2 regions of the Rhizobium sp. 05L429 genome follow, and region 1 is predicted to be linked to the other one. Evidence: predicted binding sites of a transcription regulator. Region 1 holds the regulator's gene; the other holds the start of a gene.
What was found. Region 1 encodes LexA, which represses DNA repair genes until DNA is damaged. Its sites were predicted from a motif close to TGTTCNNNNTGTGTTCNG; they were not measured.
Positions count from the first base shown of each region.

Region 2: AC1DNW_RS13100 (ImuA family protein) is a predicted target of LexA. The motif match lies at 1,343-1,360, and genes of this name have one in related genera.

Region 1 is NZ_JBFTNV010000018.1:113,775-118,986, reverse strand. It holds gene kdsA (3-deoxy-8-phosphooctulonate synthase) at 1-576, opposite strand, end outside; gene AC1DNW_RS19860 (VOC family protein) at 573-1,460, opposite strand; gene lexA (transcriptional repressor LexA) at 1,658-2,383, shown strand; gene AC1DNW_RS19850 (ComEC/Rec2 family competence protein) at 2,364-4,787, opposite strand; gene gltA (citrate synthase) at 5,077-5,212, shown strand, end outside.
Region 2 is NZ_JBFTNV010000010.1:129,691-134,902, forward strand. It holds gene dinB (DNA polymerase IV) at 1-588, opposite strand, end outside; gene AC1DNW_RS13090 (hypothetical protein) at 603-932, opposite strand; gene AC1DNW_RS13095 (hypothetical protein) at 929-1,213, opposite strand; gene AC1DNW_RS13100 (ImuA family protein) at 1,409-2,164, shown strand; gene AC1DNW_RS13105 (Y-family DNA polymerase) at 2,085-3,599, shown strand; gene AC1DNW_RS13110 (error-prone DNA polymerase) at 3,615-5,212, shown strand, end outside.

The DNA.
Region 1 (5,212 bases):
CGGCAGGGAGCGCATGTCGGAGACCAGCGTGTTGTAGCCGAAGGAAGCGCCGCGCTCGCACAGCAGAATGTTCGGATTGCCACTCTGATTCAGCTTGCCGAGCACATTCTTCATGTCCCAAGGCGCCAGGAACTGGCCCTTCTTGACGTTGATGACGCGGCCCGTCTTGGCAGCAGCCACCAGAAGATCAGTCTGGCGAGACAGGAAGGCCGGTATCTGCAGGATATCAACGACCTTCGCTACTTCGGCGCATTGTTCTTCGCTGTGAATGTCGGTGAGAACCGGAATGCCGAGTTCCTTCTTGAGATCAGCGAATACTTCCAGCCCCTTCTCAAGGCCGACACCGCGTTTGCTCGACAACGAAGAGCGATTGGCCTTGTCGAAAGACGTCTTGTAGACAAGCCCTATGCCGAGCTTGGCGCACAGTTCCTTCAATGTGCCGGCCACCATGAACGCATGGTCGCGGCTTTCCATTTCGCAGGCGCCGGCGATCAGCGACAAGCGGCCGGTATTGGAGAAGGTGACCTTACCGGCGCCCTCGCCGACCGTCACCTGGGAATTGGTATTGGAGCTCATGATGTTTCCTCGAAGGCGAAGAGCACGCCCTGGCCGGGCGCGGGCTTCACCAGAATACGGTTGCCCTTGCGTGTATAGGTCACCCCGTTAGCAGCCAAATGCGCTTCTGTCACGGCAAGATCGCCCGCATGGAAAAGGATCGCCCGCCCACGCAGGCCGCGATCGGTGTCCGGCGTCGCCAGATCGAAATAGGCCTCCAGACCCGCCGGGTTCATCAGACTGATTTTTGTGTTTGCCAGAGCAACTCTCACCCCAAAACCGGTCTCATCTGCGGCGTCGGCTCTTGCCACGCCACGGACGAATTCGCCGAAGGCCGAAGGCTCGGGCGCGGCTAGAACTATCTCGGCAATTCCGGTTACGCCGTTGACGTGAGCTTCGAGCGCGCTGCGGTCAGCAGGGAGCGGATTGACGCGCTCGACGGCGAAGAGAAAGAAATCCGGTGCMCGGAGGTCACCGGCGAAGGCGAGCCGGAAGCCGGCAATGCTCTCCGTGCCATCCGGCATTTTCACGGGACGTTCGAACTGCAACACAGAACCAGCGCTAATGCCGCCTTTAACGAATCGAGCATGTTCATGCTTTGCATCCGCGGCACTGAAGGCGATAGCAGACAGGCCCTCGCTGCCGCAGCGAAAACGAAAGGCCTGATCGCGGGCTGTGAAGACATTGCCATCACGCGCCGTCCTGTCGCTCTCCTCGACACTGGCGACGCCGAGCGGCTCGAGATAGCTCCTGTCGGCGAAGAAAACGCAGGCATTTTCCGTACCGAAGGGATGGCGCGCGTCCGGAGCGACGGTGAAGCCCAGCTTGCCTAACCTCTCGCGTGCAAGGGCGATATCGGTAACCGGCAAAACGAGATGATCGATCGCAAGCGTGTCTTGGGTCATCAGCTACTCTCCAGCAATCACAAGGAGATGTGCTTCAACAAGCCTTACGAAGCAAGGCCGGACGGGCCGGGCGCCGACAAAAATAAAATTCTCAACACAATGGGGAGAAATTTTACGAAAATTTAGCCACTTGCGGAACACATATGGAACATATAGTGTCCGTTCTGGATTTGTTTCAATACTGGGGTCACACGCCGATGCTCACGCGCAAACAACAGGAACTTCTTCTTTTCATTCATGAAAGGATGAAGGAATCCGGCGTTCCGCCATCTTTCGACGAGATGAAGGACGCCCTGGATCTGGCCTCGAAATCCGGCATTCATCGGCTGATCACGGCGCTCGAAGAACGCGGCTTCATTCGCCGGCTTCCGAACCGGGCGCGTGCGCTCGAAGTCATCAAGCTGCCGGAAGCCTACAGCTCGAGCCTACAGCCAAGGCGCGGCTTTTCACCAAGCGTCATCGAAGGCAGCCTCGGCAAGCCGCAACCTGTTGCGCCTCCCGCCGCGGCAAAGTCAGCACCTGCGGCCGACAACGGCAATTCGGTTTCCGTGCCGGTCATGGGGCGCATCGCTGCCGGCGTGCCGATTTCGGCAATCCAGAACAACACCCATGACATCACCGTTCCCGCCGATATGCTTGGCTCCGGCGAACATTATGCGCTCGAAGTTCGTGGCGACTCGATGATCGAAGCCGGCATCTTCGATGGCGATACCGTCATCATCCGCAACGGTAGCACGGCCAATCCGGGTGACATCGTCGTCGCACTCGTCGATGAAGAGGAAGCGACGCTCAAGCGCTTCCGCCGCAAGGGCGCATCGATTGCGCTCGAAGCCGCAAACCCCGCTTACGAGACCCGCATTTTCCCGCCGGATCGCGTCAAGGTCCAGGGCAAGCTCGTCGGCCTCATTCGTCGCTATCACTGACCGGTGACCGGTMAACATCAGCGAATGTGTCGCTACGCCAGTCATAGGCACGGTGGCGCATCCAGGGCCGTGGTAATGCGTCGAATGTAGCGGCAACCGCAACTCCGCCATCTGTGAAACGAAGCTCGATCGAGCCTGTCTTGCGCAATGTTTCGCCGGTAAAGAGCAGAGCTCCGGATCGGCAGCCGTCAAGACGCAGACGGACAGGGGTGACGACGATATCGGCCGTATCGCAGGCAGGGCCCAGATAGGCTGCATTGTCGATAACCGTCAGTTTCTTTCCATTGCCGAGCATGATGGCGCACCAGGCACCTTTCAGGCACGAGAACCGTGACGGCGAACCGATCGCGACACGTCTTATCGATTCTCTGGCTTCATTCTGTTGATCCCGCGAGAGCTGCAGTCTTTTGCCTTCGGGCGCAGTGGGCCTGTTGGCAGCTTCCAGCATGACTGGCTTCCTGTGCTCTTCGATGGCAAGCGCCCGCTGCCATTGTTCGAAGATGAAGGCGGGTGGCTTTTCGCGGTTCGAAGCTATCGCCTCTCCATCGACAACAGCAACGAGGCTACCGTCTTCGGCAATGGCGATGTCGGGCATTGCCTCTGATGGCAGCGCCGCGACAGCAAGCGTGGAGAGAGCGACGATTGCCGTTCCGATATGCCGCAGTCGAGTTCTGAGGAGGGTCAGCAGCAGAAAACCGAAAACAGCCGTCGGGAAGTACCAACCCGGCAAACGGCCCACATCGATATTGCCACCCCAGCTCGATACCGTCTTTGCGATTGTAATCACCAGATCCAGCCCGAAGCCTGCCACATGCCATGCCCAGCCGTCCAGGCCAAAGGGCATCAGCAGCATCGCCAGCATCCCAGCCGGCATGACGATGAAGGAAATCACCGGCATGGCCGCGAGATTTGCCGGCAGGCCATAGGCTGTCAGCCGGTGGAAATGCTCGATCGAAAACAGCGCGGTAGAGAAGCCGCCAATCAGCGACGTCAGGAAAATGCCACCAAAGAAACCGCCGACCACGAAGAGGGGCTTCATGACCGGCAGGTTGGCAAAGACATTCTCCCACATCGGCCGGCCTTTCCAGAGATCGTAGCCGGCGACCAGGGCAAGTGTTGCGGCAAAGGACATCTGGAAGCTCGGCCCCAGCACCTCCGATGGCGAGATCGCAAGGATCACAAGAGCGGATAGCGCCACGTTTCTGAGGCTGATCGATGGCCGGTCAAAGAAGACGGCAACCAGCATGATGGCCATCATGATGAAGGCACGTTCGGCGGAGACGGCAAAGCCGGAGATCAGATAGTAGGCCGTCACCGCCGCGAGCGCACCGGCCGCCGCGATTTTCTTGGTCGGCCACGCCTGGGCAATGCCGGGAAAAAGGCTAAGGACGACGCGCAGGCCGACAAAAAAGATGCCGGCGGAAAGCGCCATATTGAGACCGGAGATCGCGACGATATGGGCAAGGCCGGACTGCCGCAGCGCGTCCGTCGTGTCATCCGAGATCGCCCGTCTCTCGTCGGTGACAAGCGAAGCGGCAAAGGCGCCGGTATCGCCCGGCAGGGTGGAGCGTATGCGATCGCCGATGCCACTCCTGAGGCGATAGAGCCATTCGAGTGTCGCCTCACCGACCGAGCCCGCTTGCTGTGGCTGCAAGGCAAGCTTTTTCGGCGCGCCATAGAAAAAGCCGTTGGCGCCGATGCCGTCAAAATAGGCACTGAAAGCAAAATCATTCAGGTGGGGAAGTGCGGGGCCTGCCGGAGGCGTGAGACGCGCCCTGCCCTCGATGACGTCGCCAAGCTCGAAAGGCTGCGCGGCGCCTCTCACGAGCACTGTAATGCGTTTAGGCGGACGCTTGATCTGCGGCGCGTCTGTTCCGGTGACGTCAAGAATGTAACGCCAGCGCCCCCGCCCGTCGCCTTCGCGGCGCTCGATCCTGCCTGTTACCGTTGTCGTTACGGCTGAATCGAGGATCAGGGTCTGCGCCCGCCATGTTTCGACCTGTGCCGAAAGCATTCCGCCGGCAAAGAGAAGCAGAGCAGAGAGCGTCGCCCGCAATTTCGGCCGGCCATACCCGCAAAGTACGACGGCACCGAGGACGACAAAAAGGCAGAGACCAAGCGAGACAGCCGGAAAATCCGAAGCTGCCAGAAACCAGGTCGCGGCACCCGCACCAAGGAAGACCGGCGAAAAAAGAATGAGGCGACCGTAGCCAGCCTCTTCGACCGCCATGCGGACAGACGATCGGATGTGTCGTTTCGCAACGGCGATCAGCCGCCACTGAAACGGAACCGTAGCCTGCGTCCTTGCCAGTTGCGTCACAATGGCGCGCGGTGCGGCATCGGCAAAATCCATCTTTGCATCAATGGATTGCACATGCCGTTCTGCTGTATCGAACCCCGTCATATTCGCTTGGACCCGCCCCCGGAGATCGGCAGAATGCAACCTCAGATCAAAACGCGCAAACAATAATCGATTGAAATACGAGGAAAATTTGCGGCAGCAAAAATCCAGTCAAATCATGGTGTTCTGATATGCGTGAGGCTCATCGCTGCACTGCCTAAAAGATGATGCCGCGATGCACAAAATGGCGTCACGGTAACTTGGCATTAGCTTCGCGATCATATAGCTATCGCTTAGGACGCTTAACCCTTATGGCGCTTTTGCGGCGCCACCGCCACCCCGGAGGATCAGCATGACGGATCAAAGCGCTACAATCAAAATCGGTGACAAATCAGTCGACCTCGCCGTGCGAAAAGGCACGGTCGGACCAGACGTGATCGATATCGGTGCACTCTACAAAAACACGGCTTCCTTCACGTACGACCCCG
Region 2 (5,212 bases), on a different contig from region 1:
GCCGACGCCATGGAATTTCTTGACAGGCAGGTTTTCGACGAAGGTGGGGCCGTTCTTCGGCGTTATGACGGCCTGTCCGTTCGGCTTGTTGAGATCGCTTGCCATCTTGGCGAGGAACTTGTTGTAGGAAATTCCAGCCGATGCGTTGAGCCCGGTCGCCTCCTTGATTTTCGCCCGGATTTCGGTGGCGATGTCGGTCGCAATCTCCATGCCCTTGAAGTTTTCGGTGACGTCGAGATAGGCCTCGTCAAGCGACAGGGGTTCGATCATCGGCGTATATTCGGCAAAGATCTCGCGGATCTGCAATGAGACGGCTCTGTAGACATCGAAGCGGGGCGGAACGAAAATCAGGTCAGGACATTTGCGCCTGGCGGTGACCGACGGCATGGCCGAATGGACGCCGAAGGCACGCGCCTCGTAGCTTGCGGCCGCAACCACGCCGCGGGCCTCAGATCCGCCAACGGCAAGCGGCCTGCCGCGAAGCTCGGGATTGTCCCGCTGTTCGACGGACGCGTAGAAGGCATCCATATCGACATGGATGATCTTGCGCAGCCGCTCGCCGGCATCACTCTGGACGTCCTCGATCATGATGCGATCAGGTTTCACGTCCTTTGATAGGGCCCATCAAGCTCCTCCGCCTCACATGCCAGCTCTGCGATCTGCTCGTCGAGGAGCCTGTCATAGTTTGAAAGCAGGTCGGCAAGATGGACGAGGGCCGTCGGCGAGGGCGCGCTGCCGTCGTCCGGCGTAAGGATGACCTCACCGCTGTCGATCTTCCCGATATAGGCTCTCACCAATGTCTGATCGGCCTTGAAGAGCTCCAGGCGGGAAATGACATGGGCAATCGTCCGTTCGCCATCAGTCGAACCGAACAGCGTTCCGCCAAGCCTCTGAAGGCGCTTGTCTTCGAATGAAACAACATTGTCGCTCATAGCTGATTCTCCTGGTTCAAGAACAGGCCGGTCGCGTTCAGACCGGGAAAGTGGGTTTCGCATCGATCGGCTCCGTCTTCACCGACCAGCCAGGAACATCCCATCGCCACCCGACGTCGGAGCTGAACGAAGGTCAGGTCAGCGCCAAGTTGCCTGACGAGGGCTTTTCGATCGAGTTCGCCGCGCCGATTGCAGGCGCCGCACACCACTGCAATGACCGGGCTTTTGAACTCTCGAAGCGTCAACGCCGGCACATAGGTATTTTTTCTTATCGATGACATTTCCGCTTCTGTGGATGAATTCCCGTCATTTATCTGAATTTACTTCGCATTCCTTCATTCCATCGCTGTGGACCAAGGCACCCGCAGGAATATCCACCCGATACATGCGCATTGACTCACATTTGAAACTGGAACAAATAAGGAACATATCCGCTTTTGGGCGGTAGGGAAACTCGAAATTGACGAAGACCGATCATGGCGCAACCCGCCGCAAATCCGCTCATCCAGGACCTGAGGGACCGCATCCAGCATCTCGAAGGTGCGGCGGTCCGCGCAAAGACGGTCCTGCCATTCGGCGTTCCCGAAATGGATGATCGTCTTCCAGGCGGCGGGCTGGCATATGGTGCGATCCATGAATTTTCAGGGGGCGGAACAGGCGCCGTCGACGGTGCGGCGGCAGCCTCCTTCGCCGCCGGCGTGGCGGCCCGCACCAAGGGCATTGTCGTCTGGTGTCACGCGCGTCCGGATCTCTTTGCACCGGCACTGGCACAACTCGGCCTGCATCCCGATCGCGTCGTCTATGTCGAGGCGCTGCGCGAAGAATATGTGCTCGACGCCTTCGAGGAGGCCTTGCGTTTCAAAGGCCTTGGCGCCGTCGTTGCCGAGACGGTCCGGCTGCCGATGACCGTTTCGCGCCGGCTGCAGCTTGCAGCAGAAAGCTCCGGCACGATCGGTCTCATCATCCGCCGTGCGCGCCGCCAGACGGAGGCGCTCGATTTCGGCCATCCGACGGCCGCAGCCAGCCGATGGCGTATTTCCGTTCTGCCGTCGAAGCCGCTTCCGGTTCCAGGCATCGGCCAGGCCCGCTGGCTTGCAGAACTGATCCGGATCAAGGCCGGCGAAAGTGCAGATTTCATCCTAGAGGCATGTGATGGTCAGGGTCGTCTCCGTATTTCTTCCGACGCTACCGACGGATCGGATCAGACGCGCCGATCCGTCCATTCCGCTTGAGGCGCCGCTTGTCGTCATCMCCAAAAGCGGGTCGCAACGATGGCTGTCGGCCGTCGACGCCAATGCCGGCAGGCTCGGCCTCAGCGTCGMCATGCCCACCGCCAAGGCCCAGGCGCTCGTCCAGGGCCTCACGATGGTCGATGCCGATCCGGCAGCCGATCTGGCGGCACTGGAACGCATTACTTTTTGGGTCCTGACGCAATATTCACCCATCGTGGCGATGGATCCGCCTGATGGCATCGTCATGGACACGGAAGGTGCCGACCATCTGCAGGGCGGCGAGGCACCGATGCTGTCGCGCCTCGTCAACAGTTTTCGGGCCAAAAGGCTGGTCGCACGCGCCGCGGTTGCCGATAGCTGGGGTGCTGCCCATGCTCTCGCCCGCTCGATGTCGGGTGAAACGCATATCGTGCACCGGGGAGAGACCGCGCAAGCTGTTTGCCAGCTGCCGATCGGAACACTTCGCCTCGACGCCAAGACCGTGACCAGCCTGCACACGCTCGGTTTTAGGGCCATCGGCGAACTGGCGGCAACGCCGAGGGCGCCGCTCTCCCTACGCTTCGGCCCGCAGATCGGCCGCCGGCTCGAACAGATGTTTGCCCGGCTGCCCGAGCCGATCAACCCGATCCGGGCAAGCGATGTCGTCGAGGTCAGCAGGTCCTTTGGCGAGCCGATCGGCGCGCCGGAGACGATTGCCCGCTACGTGGCTCAACTCGTGCAGGCGCTCTGTCAGAGACTGCAGGAGAAGGGGCTCGGCGTTCGCCGTACTGACCTGATCGTTCACAGGGTCGACAACACGATCCAGGCGCTGCGGGCGGGGACGGCCAAACCCGTGCGCGACATCGTCTGGCTGACGAAACTGCTGCATGACCGGATCGAACGCATCGATCCCGGCTTCGGCATCGAAAAACTCTGCCTTGCCGCCACCATGGCCGAGCCGCTGGAGGACCGGCAGATTGCCACGAATCTGGTCGAGGAGCAGGGCGTCGATCTCGGCGCCTTCGTCGATATCATCGGCAATCGCGGCACCTACCGCATCTACCGCGCAGCCCCTGTTGCAAGCGACGTTCCGGAGCGCTCGGTCGAACGCATATCGCCGGTCGCAGACCATCTCGAAAAAACTTGGCCGCTGACCTGGCCACGACCTTTCCGGCTGATGGTCCATCCCGAACCGATCGACGTCATGGCATTGCTGCCCGACCATCCGCCGGTCTGGTTCACTTGGCGTGGCAAACGGCGGCGCGTTGCACGTGCCGACGGACCGGAACGCATCTTCGGGGAATGGTGGCAGCGCTCGTCCGAATGGGCGGCGGTGCGCGACTATTTCGCGGTCGAAGACGATAGCGGCGAACGCTCCTGGATCTTCCGCTCCGGCGACGGCGTCGATCCCGACACCGGCTCGCACCGCTGGTTCATCCACGGGACCTTCAAGTAAGAAAGGACCCTTCAAATGAACTATGCCGAACTGCAGGTCACGACGCATTTTTCCTTTCTGCGTGGCGCCAGCAGCGCCGACGAACTGTTTTCAACGGCCAAGGCACTCGGCATTGCGGCCGTCGGCATCGTCGACCGCAATTCTCTCGCCGGCATTGTTCGTGCGCTCGAGGCATCACGGGCGACGGGACTGCGCATGATTGTCGGCTGTCGTCTCGATCTTCAGGACGGCATGTCGATCCTCGTCTATCCGACCGATCGGGCTGCCTATGCACGACTGACGCGGCTGCTGACGCTTGGAAAGAGCAGGGGCGGCAAGGGAAAGTGCATCCTGGCAAGTGACGATGTGGCACTTTACGCGGACGGCCTGATCGGGATCCTCGTTCCGGATCAGGCCGACGAGACCTGCGCGATCCAGCTGCGCAGGGTCGCAACATTGTTTGGCGAGCGCGCCTATGTCTCGCTCTGCCTGCGACGGCGGCCCAACGATCAGCTGCGTCTGCATGAGATTTCCAACATGGCAGCGCGCGTGAAGGTCAAGACCGTCGTTACCAACGACGTGCTCTTTCATGAGCCGGCGCGCCGCCAGCTCCAGGACGTCGTGACCTGCATCCGGACGCGCACCACGATCGACGATGTCGGCTTCGAACGTGAACGGCACGCCGACCGCTATCTGAAACCACCCGAGGAGATGGCGCGGCTTTTTTCCCGCTATCCCGAAGCGCTCGCCCGCACGATGGAGATCGCCCGGCGCTGCAGTTTTTCGATGGAGGAACTGACCTATCAATATCCACAGGAGGCGATCGTGCCCGGCAAGAGCGCGCAGGCCTCACTCGAGCAGTTTGTCTTTGAATGCGTGCCGGATCGATACCCCGACGGCCTGCCTGACCACGTCGAAAAGACGATCCGCCACGAGTTGGGGCTGATCGCCAAGATGCGCTACGCGCCCTATTTTTTGACGGTTTTTTCGATCGTTCGCTTTGCCCGGTCGCAAGGCATTCTCTGCCAGGGACGGGGGTCGGCTGCCAATTCGGCCGTCTGCTTCGTCCTCGGCATCACCTCCATCGACCCTCAAAACAATGATCTCCTGTTCGAGCGTTTCGTGTCCGAAGAGCGGGATGAACCGCCCGATATCGATGTCGACTTCGAGCATAAGCGGCGCGAGGAGGTGATCCAATGGATCTACAGAACCTACGGCCATGACAAGGCCGCCCTGTGCGCGACCGTCACACGCTACCGCACAAAAGGTGCGATCCGTGATGTCGGCAAGGCGCTCAGCCTGCCAGAAGACCTGATCACGGCATTGTCGTCGGGTGTCTGGGCATGGACGGAAGAAGTGAGCGAAAAGCAGGTGAGGGATCTCAACCTCACTCCCGCCGACCGCCGCCTGGCGCTCACCCTGAAACTCGCCCAACAGCTGATGGGTGCGCCGCGCCATCTCGGCCAGCATCCCGGCGGCTTCGTGCTCACCCACGACCGGCTCGACGATCTGGTGCCGATCGAACCGGCCTCGATGGTCGACCGGCAAGTGATTGAGTGGGACAAGGACGATGTGGAGGCCCTGAAATTCATGAAGGTGGATGTGCTCGCACTCGGCATGCTCACCTGCATGGC